Regions from separate parts of the Paenibacillus sp. O199 genome, predicted to be linked through region 1. Evidence: riboswitches for the same ligand, from Rfam matches in the RefSeq annotation. Region 1 holds a riboswitch; the other holds the start of a gene.

Region 1 (7,722 bases):
GCTGATTTTTGCAGCATCATATAATAGCCGATGCCCTTATCTGCACCGATCCATTCGGCGATAATCGCACCCATGACGCTGTACGTAGCGGCAATTTTAATCCCCGAAAACACCGAGGGCAATGCATGTGGAAGTTCGAGTTTCCAGAAAATTTGGCCGCGTTTTGCACCAGCCATGCGCATATAGTTCATCATGGCCGCATCGGTGCGGGTCAATCCGTCCATGGCAGCTACAGCCACCGGGAAGAAGCAGACCAGGATGATGGTAATCAGTTTGGGCAGCAGCCCAAATCCGAACCAGATCAGCAAGAGCGGAGCAAGCGCAATGGTCGGTATATTTTGACTAAGAATAAGTAATGGATAGAGTGCAGATTTCAAAAATGGAATCAAATGCAGCACCATCGCAATCAGTAATCCCACGAGCGTACCTGCTGCAAATCCTATCAATGTCAGCTGGATTGTTGCCCATGCATGCATGCCAAGTCGCTCGGCCTGGGAGGCTGCTTCATGGGCGATGTCCGAAGGCGCAGGCAGCATCCATTTCTCAATATGGAACAGGGAGACAGCTCCCTGCCATATCGCTATAAAGAGAATAACCGCCACAAAGGGCGGCCATACGCTTTTCCAATAGGCATGCATTAGCGATATTTCTCCGTCAGGGTGTCCATGCTGAAGCCACTTGGGCTATGGGCGATCTTGATCTGTGAGATGATGCTCGGACTGCCGGCTTCCACGAGAACTTCGTGCATTTTGCGGACAACCTCCAGCAGTTCCTCCAGTTCTCCCTCCATCGTAGTATCCAGTGGATTAACCTGATATTTCAAGCCAGACTGCTGAATGACTTCAATCGCACGATCAACATAAGGATAGGAATTTTCGCCATTTGGCGTTTTGGGAATGACTTGAATGCTAAGTAGTGTGCTTGCCATGAGAGATCACTTTTCCTTTCGAAATATATAAAATGAACTAATGACTGTTACACTTGCCACTTCGATGACAGAATAACCTTCCAATCGCTGTTATCCCCAGATTTTTTTGATTCCCTTCTCCAAAGGGAAAATCCGGTGATAGCATATGCTTCCGAAGGAGCTTTCTTTCAGAAAGCTTTTAGGCGAACGCTTCGCTTTTTCACGTTATTTCTGTCCTCTTCGTCATCGTGTAAATACTAAGTTCGTTTTATATGGATAATTTTATTGGGGTAAGAACTCGTTTGTATATGCTTTGGATACATCTACCTGCTCATCGAGCAGTTTTTTGCTAAACATCCAATCCGTGTAGTTCTGCCATACTTCCTGCTTTTGCTCACCCCAGCGTGGTGCGTCATCCTGATATTTTGGACTCAGCCACTTCTGGCTTGCGAGTACAAGATCCTTATCCAGATCCGGTACGGCCTTGATCAGAATGTTGGCAGCGTCTTCGGGATGTTCAATCGCGTATTGATATCCTTCGGAAGTCGCTTTCAAGAACGCTTTAACCAGCTCGGGATCGTTCTGAATCGTCTTTTCATTGGTAACGAGTACAGGTGTGTAGTAGTCCAGTGAATCGGAATAATCTTTCACATATAACATGTCGATCGGTTCCCCGCGCAGTTCGGCTTCAATGCCCGTCCACGCGTAGAAGATCCAGGCAAAGTCGATATCGCGTTTCACAGCGGTGAAGAAGTCTGCATCGCCCATGCTAATATTTTTTACTTTGGATACATCGGCGCCTTCGCCTTCCATAATGGACTGCATCACAGCTTCTTCCACCGGAGAGCCCCAGCCACCATAGGTTTTACCTTCAAAATCTTTGGGGGATTTGATGTTCCGGTCCACCGGAGCGGCAAATCCGGACGTGTTATGCTGAATGACTGCAGCAATGGACACGAGCGGTACGCCCTGTGTGCGGGCCTGGGTCACACTCTCCTGATAACTTACGCCAAAAGGCACTTCGTTCGAAGCCACCATTGTATCCGCGCCTCCGGCACCTGGTTGTACAATCTCGACATTTAAGCCTTCAGCTTTGTAAAAACCTTGATCTACAGCCGCATACAGGCCGGTATGATTCGTATTTGGTGTCCAGTCCAGCACCACTTTAATGTCCTTGAGGGCTGCGTTGTCACCTTCATTGCTGTTTTCGGTGTTGCTGCTGCCATTTTCTCCTGAAGGTGCAGCTTCTTTGCCGCCACATGCGGCCACAGCCACGAGTAGTACGCACAAGAGCATTAGGCCCATCATTTTACGCCATCTCATCTTCATTTCTCTCCTTCATGTTGTCCGGCCAGTGGCGCGGGGTACTCCTTGGCTTCATATCCAAGCTTCTTGCATAAATCGACAGATTTATACCAGCTATGATCCGGATGACGTCACTTTTTTTAGCTCTCTGGCTATATAAAAGAACATTAAAAAAGCGCCCCGTTAATCCGGGACGCGTGCAGGCGTTAGAGATGTGGCACTCAGCAAAGAGGCTGGGCCAATTCGATATACTCCGATTCCTACGCTGGCATGATCCAGATCAGGTCTAAGGGTCAGTATCTTGGTGGGATACACTCTCAGCCGGCCTATTCCGACTCCCCTGGGAAACTATGAAGTTACGGGCATTACTAGGTGTAATTATAGGCCAGAGGCCTACGCATGTCCAGTCAGGAACTGGATAGGGGCACGTATGAATGAATCAAAGAGGCCATTATACATGCGTATAACGACCTCTCTAGATGTGTGATTTTCAACAATTATCGTGGCGAATCATATAAGGAAATCTGACTGAGTGCAAAAGCATCGGATTTCGGGTCATAGCCTACCTGTTTCTGAGTGGTTTCCAGATTCAATCGTTTAAACCGATTATTCGAGATCCCATGCAGTATGGTGAAGGGCTCCAGATCTGTAGTTGTAATTGCTTTGAACATCAAATCACACAAGTCAGCCGGACTAAGATACGCGCTCATATCCCTTGCCTCCAGCGCGGGTCCATCCGGTTGGAAATCATCATATGCACCTATACGTATTGCTACACTTTGTAAACCTTCGGTATATGCAAAATAGGAAGCGAGCGATTCACCAAAACATTTGCTAACCCCGTACAAATTCCGTGGGCGTGTCGGCATATCCGGATAGACTTGAGCATCAATGGGATACCCCTCAATCGTCTGTGCACTGCTTGCCAGAATGACTCTTCGTACACCCTGGTCTTTAGCTGCACGGAATACATTAAACGTACCCTTGATATTGATGTCCAACAACGATTCATAGAATCCGGCATGCGGGGAAGGATCTCCCGCCAGATGTACAACCACATCCATGCCTTCGCAAGCGTGCTGACAGGCTTCGGGATCTGTCACATCAAGTGTCATGATCTCATGGCTTGTCCCTTGATACGTATGCAGTCTGTCGATATTCAAATCCGTTAGTCGCAGGTGAAATGCTTCTGACAAGTGTTGGGACAAGTCACGTCCAATTTTTCCGGCTGCGCCGGTAATTAAAATGTTCATTAAATCAGCTCCAATTCTTAGCGCTGGAAGAACTCAATCCATTCCTTCTCGGGTCCATAGATGAAGAAATAACGGTAACCGTTAGGCAGTGTAATCATCTCTCCATCAATAAACTCGGCCTCAGTTGCCTTAATGCGGTTGTACTCAGCCTCAAGGTCATCGACATGGATAGCAAAATGATGCACCGTACCTTCGGAAGGCAGCTTGTCGCTGTATCCCTGAATCAACTCAATCTCGGTCTCATCGCTTCCGTTGAAGCCGAGAAAGGCGAGCTGAATGACACCGTTGGTGTGGGTTACCCGGTCTTTCAATTCAAGACCAACAATCTCCGTATAGAAACGTAGCGTGGTCTCTAGATCACGAACGGCAATGCCGACGTGGTCAATGCGCTTTTGAAAACTCATAATCCAAATCCTCCTTATATGCAGTAAATCTTTTCTACCATTTTAAGGGATATCATAGGGCTGTACTACGAGGTTGTCAAATAGGATTTTAATTTGGAAAAATTATAATTGTTCACAGAATGTTCACTTATGAGGAGGGGTTCGTCATCTCTATAATTACGAAGGTAAACAGAGAGGATGAGAGAATTGCCAACAACGAAGAAAGAACAGATTATTTTTGGAATGATGATGTGCACAGGAATGGTCATCGTCATGATGGCCTTCAATTTATGGCACAATGGGTTATTGAGCAAGATGTCCGCGCTTGAAATACTGCTTCAGTTCATATTGTGCTTTGTCATTGCATTTCTGGTGGAGTCCTTTATTGTCGGACCTGTAGCGAGAAAAATTGCATTTTCCTTACCTTTTGACAAGTCCAACAAAATCCTGGGCGTGCTGGCTATGTCATTTTTCATGGTCATTGGAATGGTTCTGATCATGTCCTTGTACGGAATGATTTCCGCTTATCTTGCGAATCAGTTAAATGGAGCATCCGTACTAAGTACGTATCTTCATACGATTGCTCGTAATTTCAGCCTGGCGCTTCCTTACCAAATTATTATTCTGGGACCACTCGTTCGATATGTATTCGGTAAATTCATTAAGGATAAAGGGAGTGTAGTCCCTACAACCTAAATAACGTTAGTTCCGATTTAGAGCATCTGAAAGTATTTCCTGGGCAATCGTCCACTGAACTAAGATAAAGAAGTAATTGTTATTTTCAAATCAAAAAAGACCTCGTAGCATTCACGCTACGAAGCCTATCTTTTTACCAGCTATGATTCATTGAATTTAATTTATCTTCTGTTCGGTAGATATTACGATGCTGAACTCACAGTATGCCTGCGCTGCCATTGATACGCGATCACGCTGATAATCAGCAGACCAACTGCAAAAATGGCAAGCATCCACGCCGACTGGTTAACTTCCAGATGGTCCAAACTCCAGCCTGTAACCAAAGGTAGAATGGCACCACCAACACCACCTGATGCAATCAGGATGCTGGGCGTTGATTCTTCTGTTCCAGGCAGCATTTTGCTGGCGAAGACGAGGGCAATGGAGAACACGCCCGATAGTGCAAGCCCGAGTAACAGAATGATCAGAAATGCCGACCAGATCTGGTTGGTAAAAGGAAAGATCATCAGCAGTACAACTGCTGCAAGGCAGCTGTACAGAACGTAGACGCGATATTGGAATTTCTCCGCAATATATCCGGCAAACAGTCGTCCAACAGACATGGCGATCCAGAAGCAGGTAACACTAAGCGCAGCACCTGCTTCCTTCATGTTCATTTTCTCAATCAGAATGGCTGGCATGAAGTTGGCAAGGCTCATTTCGGTGCCGACATAGAGAAAGAAAAATAGAACAAATAAAGACAGAAGAGCCAAATTACGGCCGCGATAGGTTGAACGAGTTGGTTTAATGTCTGCAGGATTCATTCCATTTGGCAATTCAGCAGCGTGAGTGTGTCCAGGAGTCTGGTCTGAGTTACGTCGACTCAGCTCGTTGTCCAGCTCACCGAATGAACTTTTGGCCCAGAAGATAAAAGTCATCGCTGCACAGACGGCAACCACGAGGAACGACATGCGCCAGTACCCGGCAGAAATCAGACCGCTGGCAATGAGCGGCATGACCATAGCGCCGATACCAAATAACACTTCGAGTCGGCTCATGGCAACCGCCGTATTATCTTTAATTGCAGCAATGATGATTGTACCGATGACAGCCTCGATCATACCGAATCCGAATCCAGCTGCAGGTGCAATAACGAACATCCAGCCCCAAGGAGGCAGCAGCACATAGGATAACTCTGCAATGCAGAGCAGAACTGTAGCAATTAATATGCCACCTCGCTTACCAAAGCGTTTATTCAACCACGGAGATAACAGTACACCACCCAGGAACCCGGCAAATTGGGCAAATATCAGTGTGCCTCCCTGACTATAATCCTTGCCATAATGTTCAAGGGCAACGGGCAGGATGGAGCCGAGAACGACGTGGGCAAGTCCGATGAGGAAATAGGACAAGCATCCAATCCAAAGCAATTTTTTCATGAAGAAAAACTCCTTCTAGATATTATCTTATGTAGTAAGTCTGCCATTCAGGAGTATTTCCTAAAAACAAACAATCTCTATCATAACAGGACATGTAAGGGTGTGCACGGATAACTTGCAATGGAGGCTAAAGTTCGTATATACTGAAAAACAACAATTACAGATCGGACCATGCCGTTGAAGAGCATCCAACTCGGAGGCGTTTTCGCCAGGGGAGCGTTATTCCCCAAGTTAACCGGAACCGCCCGTTATCGCGGACCAAGAGGCTGAACCAGAATATTCTGGTTTGGCAAGTTGGGTGGCACCGCGAGCAGAGCGCTCCTCGTCCCAAGGGATGAGGGCGCTCTTTGTATTTTTACAGCCAAAGGAGACGGTGACCATGTTGGAAATGAAGTGGATTCGGGAGCATGCAGAAGAGGTGCAAGCTGCGGCAGTTGGCAAGAGAATGAATATCAATATTCGCGAATTGTTGGAACGGGACGAGGAGCGCAGAGCACTTTTACTGGAAACGGAAGAAGGACGTAGAGTACGTAATTCGTTATCTGCAGATATTGGCAGACTGATGCAAGCTGGCGAGCGTGAACAGGCCGAGGGTTTAAGGGAACAGGTGAAACAGCTGAATGGTCAGTTAGAGCAAGTTGAAGCCAAGCTTGCCGTTGTGCAAGAGGAAGTGACAAGGCTGCAATGGTTGGTACCCAATGTTGTATCGCCAGACACGCCAGTGGGTGCATCGGATGAGGATAATGTGGAGCTGCGACGTGTGGGTGAGCTGCCGGTATTCGATTATGAGGCCAAGGATCACGTGGAACTCGGTGAACGGCATGATCTAATCGACATCCCACGTGGGGTGAAAATCGGCGGAACACGAAGCTATGTGCTCAAAGGAGCAGGGCTTCTCCTGCACCGGGCTGTACAGCAACTTGCGCTTGATCTGCTGCTGAAGCATGGATTTACGCCAATGGAAGTTCCTCTGATGGTGAGGGAGAATACACTCTTGAACACGGGGTTCTTCCCCACAGGACGGGATCAGGTCTATGAATTAGTAGGCGAGAACAAGTGGCTGGTGGGAACATCGGAAGTGCCGCTGGTTTCGTATTATGCGGATGAGATTGTGGATGTGCAGGAGCCAATCAAGCTGGCAGCCACATCGACATGTTTCCGCAGTGAGGTTGGCTCAGGCGGGCGGGATGTACGCGGATTGTACCGGGTGCATCAATTTGCCAAAGTGGAACAAGTCATTATCTGTGCACCGGATGCGGAAGAATCGGAGCGAATGCTGCAGGAAATTACAGGACACGCCGAGGAATTACTGCAATTGCTGGAACTGCCTTATCGTGTTGTGGCTGTGTGTACAGGGGATATGTCGCAGAAAACGTACAAACAGTACGATATTGAAACCTGGATGCCAAGCCGCAATGCGTACGGGGAGACACATTCGTCGTCGAATCTGCATGATTTCCAGGCTCGGCGTTCGAATATTCGTTGTCGCGATGCCCAAGGTAAGCTTGCCTACTGCCATACGTTGAACAATACGGCTGTGGCTTCACCACGCATTCTGATTCCATTGCTGGAGAATCATCAGCAGGCGGATGGGAGCATTCGTATTCCAGCCGCACTTCAGCCTTATATGGGCGGTGCCGAATATTTGATTTTGCCGCACCAGGATGAAGAGGTTTAAAAGGATTACAAGCTGTGTGGAGAAGTAAAAAGGGAACCCTTGTGAGGGTTCCTTTTTGTTTTACCTTTGATTTTGGGACCAG
Region 2 (7,722 bases), on a different contig from region 1:
TAGGGGCTCTTGAATTACCGGATTTTCACGATTCTCCGTTATTCGTATTTTCCACATCATCGCTGCTCGTCTTGGTCACATGACTCAGGAATGTGGAGACACGGCGCAGATATTCCTTCGGATGCTCCCGGAAGATCAGCTCATGATGCGCACCGTCCACAATCCATTCATCGGAATTCGGATTGGTTTGGTTACCGGCAAGCAGCTCCGCAATCGGGTAAGGAGCTTTCTCATCCTCGGTACCATGGATGAAGAAAATCGGGAAAGGATAATCTTCTTTTTTCACTTCTTGATACGGAATTTGCTGCAATCCGGTCCCGTTCAGAATCGGGAACAGCAGGTTCATAATCTCCAGCGTAGGCTGCCGCGGAAGATCAATCTGATTATGGATGTTGTGATACAGCGTATCCGGCTCAAGCAGGAACGTGCTGTCCAGAATCATAGCATCCACATCTTTGGTAATTAGCCCAGTCTGCAGGGCTGTACCTGCACCCATGGAGAACCCCCATACGACAAGCTCCTGAGCTCCACGCTGCTTCGCAAACTGGATAGCACCAAGCAGCTGTTGGGACTCGGCTTTGCCACCTGTGGCGACAGCTTTGTTCACCTGTGAAGCGAAACCGTAATCGAACATCACCACATTGAAGCCAAGTTGGTGAGCATAATGGGCCAGATCATACATCGGTACCCAGGTCTCTTCACGATTCGCACCATATCCATGGCTGAATATGATGGTTTTGTTTGCATTATCATCAGCCGGAATATACCAACCCTGCATCGTTCGACTGCCGTCTGCTGCCGGGAACGTGATGTCTTGATACTTCATGTTCTTCGCCTGCATGGGATTGGAGAATACAGGCGCTACAGTTGGATTGGATAATACCCAAGCAATATAACCGTGTAGTGCAATGAAACAAAAGAGCAGAAAAAATACAACGGAGAGCAACAACGCCACGACAATATGTTTGAACCGGATCAGCCTCGGTGATAACGAAGAAGGCAGATCTGACACTTTCGTTTGCAGCGGGGCTTCGCTCTGGGATGTCGGATACATGATTGCCCCTCCTTTAAAAATCAAATGAAGATAACAACGAGACGAACAGAGCGGATAAATGATTTTTCTGACTACATATGAAGCAAAATCTTAATTTAATATATCTTTATCGTATGTTCCAATATAGTCAAAGTCAATTGATTGAGGCCATTTGTTACGCAATTGTTATATAGTTTTGAAGATATATGGGTAACATTTCCTTAGGGTGCAAATTGCAGGGGATTCTAATTTATAAAAAGAAAATATTTACAAATATCCCTATTCCAAATGGCGCTTTTTGGTTTACAGATGAGACCGTTTCTCATATAATTTATGTAACCAAGTTTCATGTGATGAAACATGAGGAGGGCAACTTGCCATGGAAGACCGAAAGTTAACCGTCCGGGCTGTAGAACGGGCGCTGGATATATTATTGTGTTTTACAACCCGCAGTGATCTGGGGCTCACGGAAATTGCGAGCCAGATCGGTCTGCACAAAAGTACAGTCCATCGTCTGATGGCTACTTTGGAGGACAAGGGGTTTGTGATCCGGGATGCAGCAACCGAGAAGTATCGACTCGGCATACGTATCTGGGAACTGTCTGCCCATATGTCTCGCAGCGATGATCCTGCCATTTTGCTCCTTCCTGCGATGGAGCGGCTGAGAGATCGACTGGGCGAAACCGTGAGTTTATATCTGCGTGATGGCAGTGAGCGGATTCGAATTCAAGCCGTACAGAGTGATCAGGCGATTCGTCGTGTAGCTCCGGTGGGCGTCAGACTTCCGTTATCTGTGGGAGCATCCAGTAAAGTGCTGATGGCTTTTGCCACCGAAGAGGACCGCGAAGATCTGATGAATGGACCGGAATGGCCCGTATTTATCGATCCCAAAGTATATTTGGCCCAGATGAAAGACATTCTGGAATACGGCTACGCAACAAGTTATGAGGAGCGTGAACCGGGAGCCGCGGCTGTATCTGTACCCATCATGGATCGGAAAGGCAACATTGCTGCTGCTCTGTCGGTATCCGGGCCTGTTAGTCGCCTTTCGCAGGAGACGTTGCATGAATACGCACCTGTGCTGAAGGAAGCAGCTACACAGATGGGACTGATGTTATCCTGATTTTATGCTCTGGAAATTAAAGGTTGTTTTTATGATCCGGTTGCGCTACTCTGTAATGGACGGCCCAACGGGGTCAGCATAATTGAATAATCTGCGGCTGAGATGCTGCAACTTGTTAACGTTACTGGGGGAGTCCGAATTGTCCGGACTGAGACGGAATCGCATGAGATTCTGGACCCTTTGCACCTGATCTGGATCATACCAGCGTAGGGAAGTAATCGGCGATACGACCACGAACACCATATAATGTGACCTATGGATGGACTCCGTTATGGAGCCTGAGTGAGGTGTGTTATTGGTGATGGACATAAGCCGGTTCCCTTGGGAACCGGCTTTTTTTATACAGTAAACAGGCGGAAGCTGGTGTCAGATCTGCTTTTGGATAAAGGGCTGGGTGCCATTGGCGAGCATTGGGTGTAAGCCTTCTGCTTCGACTGTCTGTATTAATTGAAGTGTATGTCCCTATTTTGTGTGGTATGGTCGCTCTTCCTTTTTCTATGTTGTGGATGGTTTGGAGCCGTGAGCAAGCATTTCAATCCAGGCAAACATCAATGAGGAGGAGACAAGAGCGATGAGTACAGGAAACCGAACGATGGGACAGGACAAGCAGGATCAGCAGTTGGCAAAGGAAAAAGGTACGGCAGGACGGGTTCAGCCCTTCCCGGGCAGCCGCAAAGTATACATTCATGGCTCACGACCGGACATTGCTGTACCGGAGCGCGAAATTGCCCTTCATGACACCAATACTCCCCAAGGAGTGGAGCATAACGAACCGCTGCGTGTTTACGATACGAGCGGACCAATGACCGATCCTGGATTTCATGCCGATATCCGGGCAGGGCTGCCAGCGCTGCGCACCCGCTGGATTACGGAGCGTGAAGATGTTGAAGCCTACCAGGGAAGAACGGTCAAACCGGAGGATAACGGATTGAAACCAGGAGGGAAGCGAACTGGAGCCGAGAAGTATCCGGGCTTGCGTGCTAAACCATTACGTGGACAGGCAGGGCGCAGTGTGACTCAGATGCATTATGCACGGCAGGGAATGATCACGCCGGAGATGGAGTTCGCCGCTATTCGTGAGGGTGTGGAGCCAGAGTTTGTGCGGCAGGAGCTAGCGAGTGGAAGGGCCATCCTGCCGTCGAATATTAATCACCCAGAGAGTGAGCCGATGCTGATCGGGCGTCATTTTCATGTGAAGATCAATGCGAACATCGGAAACTCTGCGGTATCCTCCTCCATCGAGGAGGAGGTGGAGAAGATGACTTGGGCCGTACGCTGGGGATCGGATACGGTGATGGATCTTTCCACAGGCAAGGACATTCATACGACCCGCGAATGGATCATCCGCAATTCACCTGTACCGATTGGAACAGTACCGCTCTATCAGGCGCTGGAGAAGGTCAATGGCGAAGCAGAAGCACTGACATGGGAGTTGTATCGTGACACGCTCATAGAACAGGCAGAGCAGGGTGTGGACTATTTTACGATCCATGCAGGTGTGCTGCTGCGATATATTCCGCTGACCGCCAAACGTATGACGGGCATTGTGTCACGGGGCGGGTCCATCATGGCAGCATGGTGCCTTGCGCATCATCAGGAGAATTTTTTGTATACCCATTTTGAAGAAATCTGCGAGATTATGAAAAGGTATGACGTGGCGTTCTCACTCGGAGACGGACTGCGTCCAGGAAGCATCTACGATGCTAATGATGAAGCCCAGATGGCGGAACTGGCTACGCTTGGTGAACTAACACAAATCGCCTGGAAGCATGATGTGCAGGTGATGATTGAAGGTCCGGGACATGTGCCGATGCACAAGATCAAGGAGAATGTCGATCTGCAAATGGAGATTTGCAAGGAGGCGCCGTTCTATACGCTGGGGCCGCTGACGACCGATATCGCCCCAGGATATGACCATATTACCTCGGCGATTGGGGCGGCGATGATCGGCTGGTTCGGCACGTCGATGCTCTGTTATGTTACGCCAAAAGAACATCTGGGCCTGCCCAATAAGGATGATGTGCGGGAAGGCGTTATCGCCTACAAGATCGCTGCTCATGCCGCTGATCTGGCGAAAGGTCACCCACGTGCCCAGCGGCGGGACGATGCGCTGTCCAAGGCACGGTTTGAGTTCCGCTGGAGGGATCAGTTCAACCTGTCACTGGACCCGGAACGTGCGCTGTCCTACCATGATGAGACGTTGCCGGCAGAAGGGGCTAAGGAAGCCCATTTCTGCTCCATGTGCGGTCCGAAATTTTGCAGCATGCGCATTACGCAGGATATTCGTACCTTTGCCGCAGACAAAGGTTTGTCCGAAAATGAGGCCGTGGCTGCGGGCATGCAGGAAAAGGCTGAGGAATACCGGACTCGCTCTTAGGCGTCGTTACAGCGCAATCTGGGCGGCCTGACATGGTGAAAAGCCGTTCCTCTCCGTGATTGGGAGAGGAACGGCCTCTTACTTGGTATGCGGTGCGCACACTTAACTTCGAAGGACAAGGATAACGACACAACATATTTTATCAGTTGTAGGTTGATTGTCTCGCAGATGTTTAATAAAATGAATATAAGTAAAAACAAATAAGAGTAGCCAGGCCAATGGCTACTCCTGCACAGCATTTGCGGTAGGTATTCCTCCGAGTGCAGCATAATTCAGACGAAGTGACCCGTCAGGCCGTCAACCTGTGGCGGGTCACTTCTTTTTACGGTCGATGTATGTCAGGAGCGCAATAATTAACATTGCGAACACGATTACGTCGTTGAAAGAGAAGTTCATAGGATCACCTCCCACCGGAGGCAACCTATTTCCCACCACAAATTGGCTGTACAAAATAATTATACCATTCGAAAGTCTCTCATTCGAGAGTCTTTTTATTTTGCTTCATGAGTTCAACACTCAACACCGCTTCAAGCTCAACTTCTTCTCCAAATAAGCCGCTAGCGATGCCAGCGGGCTATAGATCGCCATGCCTGTATCTGATGTGACCCGTGCTGCTGCGGGAGCCATCGACAGTTGAGCGGCTACGACAGTGCTATCTGGATACTGCTCAGCAAGTTGCTGTAATCCGGTGCTCACTGCTGCAAGATAACTTTCCTTATCGCCTCGCATAATTAACTCGAATGTGCCCGGGATCAATACTGCTTCGATCCCGTTTCGCTGCTCATCCTTATCATCTTGCTGCAAAGCCAGATTCACCCGCGCCATCGTTCCTTCAATCGTTGCGGGGTTGGTAAACGCTAGGATATACTCGCCAGGATTCTGCTGTATTTCCTGAAGTAATGGATCATCAATTCCAATCACGGGCACGGGAACATGCTGTGCCTCCTGCTCAAGTACGGCTGCAAACAGGGTACAGGTGACGAGGATGGCATCTGCATGACAGTGGGCGATCCATTGCAGCGTCTGTGATACTTTCTCATGCGTAACTGCTTCGCTGAAATCATCATCATGTTTGAGGCGATCCAGACCCGGATCGACATAATGTACAAGTTCAACCTCATAAGGAGCGAGTGCTTCTTCAGTTAGTGCAATATTAGAATAGTGAGCGTGAAAACAGCCAATGGTCATCATCATACTATCCCCCTGAAATGGATTATGTCTCATATAAGTTCGAAGATTTTTAACCCATTATAGAGATTGTGACAATAGACTGTACATATTTAAAATAATTGAGGTAGCAACATTTATCATGAAAACGCGAATAACCGTTCATCCACAACTTCGCAGAGGAACGGTGCAAACCACGTAAGCAATTCTAATTTCGCTCATCATTTCATTTATCGCATAGAAGGCGCAGCATTCTTTTTAGCCATTTTTTGTTGCAAAATTTCATGAAAGGATAGACCCTGAGTGTTCTCATTCTCCTTTTTGGGAGCAGTGGTCGCCGTGTTGCGCGGGTATTGGTGGTGGTACGGGATCATTTGCTGAATAGGCATGCGGATCATCTTGGTTCCTCCTTTAATGCATTTTCGAATATGCATATGTGATTATTAATAGGTTATGTATTCCGACGGGTTATCGTCTCTGTTACGCAAATAGGTATATGTGACTTGTTAGACGAAACAGGCAATTTAAGGTGTAATTCCAATTGGATTGTAGTGATTTTACCCCGTATTCAGGAGATGTAAACGTTTTTAAGTAAATTCAGGAGGAAAGGACCGCATATGTGAGGTTTTGTATGGGAGGATAGAAGCGGTCGTTAAGTGAATAGACCCAGTTTTGGGAATGCCAATTGTGTCGAAATTAAGACATATTGTCTGGTTGTATAGGTACGACGCAAGCTAGCTAACTTGGTACCATGGTCGGTTGTCGGGTGCATATTAGAGCAATTTTGAACGGACAGACAAAGGCGGAATGCCAAAAAGCCGCCAGGAAAACCTGACAGCCTCACATCATTTTGCGTAAATCCCGCGAGCGGTATTCGATTGGCAAGATATAGATCGAAACGGTGCAATTGGAATTAAGAAATGATCATAATCACTTTTTTCTTATTTTTCCTGCCGAACAGCGATATATAGATCTACTTGTACATTCTCAGGATCCAGACTTCGTTCATCATATAATTCGAAGTCCCCGGTAAACGTACGTTCCCCCTGATTGTTCCAGGCCCACACCGCACCCCAGGCCTCACCTACGACCTCGGCCATCGGGCCCTTTCTAGAGGTGAACACCGCATATGTTGCAGGTGGCAGCTCAACGGAACTCACTCCCTCAGGCAACGCTTCATCCGGACCCACCTCATGACCCACCAATATGGTGTATTCTCCATTTATACCATCTGTATAATCAGCGTAACAGCCAAAGCGGGCGGCTTCAGGGGCAGGCTGATGATCTGAGGCGAAGTAGCTGTTCCAGAGTCCCTGAATACAGCCTTTGCCACTCATCTCAATGGCATTGGTTGTTCTGGCGGACACACCTGCAAGGCGCTTCCCTGGCAGCGTGACATACCGAATGGGCTCTGTGGAAAGCCGATTGTCGTGAGTTCCTTGATTAAATTCAACGGACTCATCCGAATGTTCTACCCCAAATGCCACGTTCCGTTCTGAGCCGGATGCATTCCATCTTTTCAAAAAAGGAAGTTGGTTGCGCAGCATTGCCCTTGCTGATTCCTCGTCCATACCTTCCTGATTCAAGATGGCGGTGCACATTTCAATCATGCCCTCCAGCGTAATATCGGGCTGCTCGAACTGGCCTTCTTTATAACAATAGATACAGTATTCGCGGGTTGTAGTACCATCCGTTTCTGTTCCGAATTGAGCAGGGGTAGTAAGTGGCATTCCGCAGCTCTGGCATACTGTGACGTTCATCAGCAATTCCTCCTCGTTATGTACAGCTTGAATATAGTAGAAGTATAACGGGAGGAACTGGACACCTGTCTGTCAGGTTAGGGGCGGAGCTTTATAATTTTGCACAATTTGTTCAGCAATTCTATGAATCTCTTCCCGAATATGTAGAGGCTCCAGCACTTCAACATCCGCGCCAAATCCAAGAATGAACCCATACAACCAGTTGTCCTCCGGGAATGCGACTTGGCTGATATAATACCCCTCACCATCCGAAACGACGTTC

Evidence for each region. Region 1 has a riboswitch for thiamine pyrophosphate ahead of A6049_RS19375 (ABC transporter substrate-binding protein). Riboswitches for the same ligand answer to the same signal wherever they lie in the genome.
Region 2: another riboswitch for thiamine pyrophosphate. It lies ahead of thiC (phosphomethylpyrimidine synthase ThiC); the one in region 1 lies ahead of A6049_RS19375 (ABC transporter substrate-binding protein).

What each region holds. Positions count from the first base shown of each region.
Region 1 covers NZ_LGRP01000013.1:67,236-74,957, reverse strand. Annotated here, with positions in the region: gene A6049_RS19385 (ABC transporter permease) at 1-638, opposite strand, end outside; gene A6049_RS19380 (thiamine-binding protein) at 638-928, opposite strand; gene A6049_RS19375 (ABC transporter substrate-binding protein) at 1,190-2,230, opposite strand; TPP riboswitch at 2,452-2,564, opposite strand; gene A6049_RS19370 (NAD-dependent epimerase/dehydratase family protein) at 2,710-3,465, opposite strand; gene A6049_RS19365 (VOC family protein) at 3,483-3,869, opposite strand; gene A6049_RS19360 (DUF2798 domain-containing protein) at 4,056-4,544, shown strand; gene A6049_RS19355 (MFS transporter) at 4,727-5,962, opposite strand; gene serS (serine--tRNA ligase) at 6,342-7,640, shown strand.
Region 2 covers NZ_LGRP01000046.1:5,299-13,020, forward strand. Annotated here, with positions in the region: gene A6049_RS29725 (alpha/beta hydrolase) at 26-1,054, opposite strand; gene A6049_RS29730 (IclR family transcriptional regulator) at 1,413-2,156, shown strand; TPP riboswitch at 2,273-2,386, shown strand; gene thiC (phosphomethylpyrimidine synthase ThiC) at 2,749-4,533, shown strand; gene A6049_RS29740 (aspartate/glutamate racemase family protein) at 5,050-5,727, opposite strand; gene A6049_RS33485 (hypothetical protein) at 5,931-6,098, opposite strand; gene A6049_RS29745 (zinc ribbon domain-containing protein) at 6,642-7,460, opposite strand; gene A6049_RS29750 (helix-turn-helix transcriptional regulator) at 7,533-7,722, opposite strand, start outside.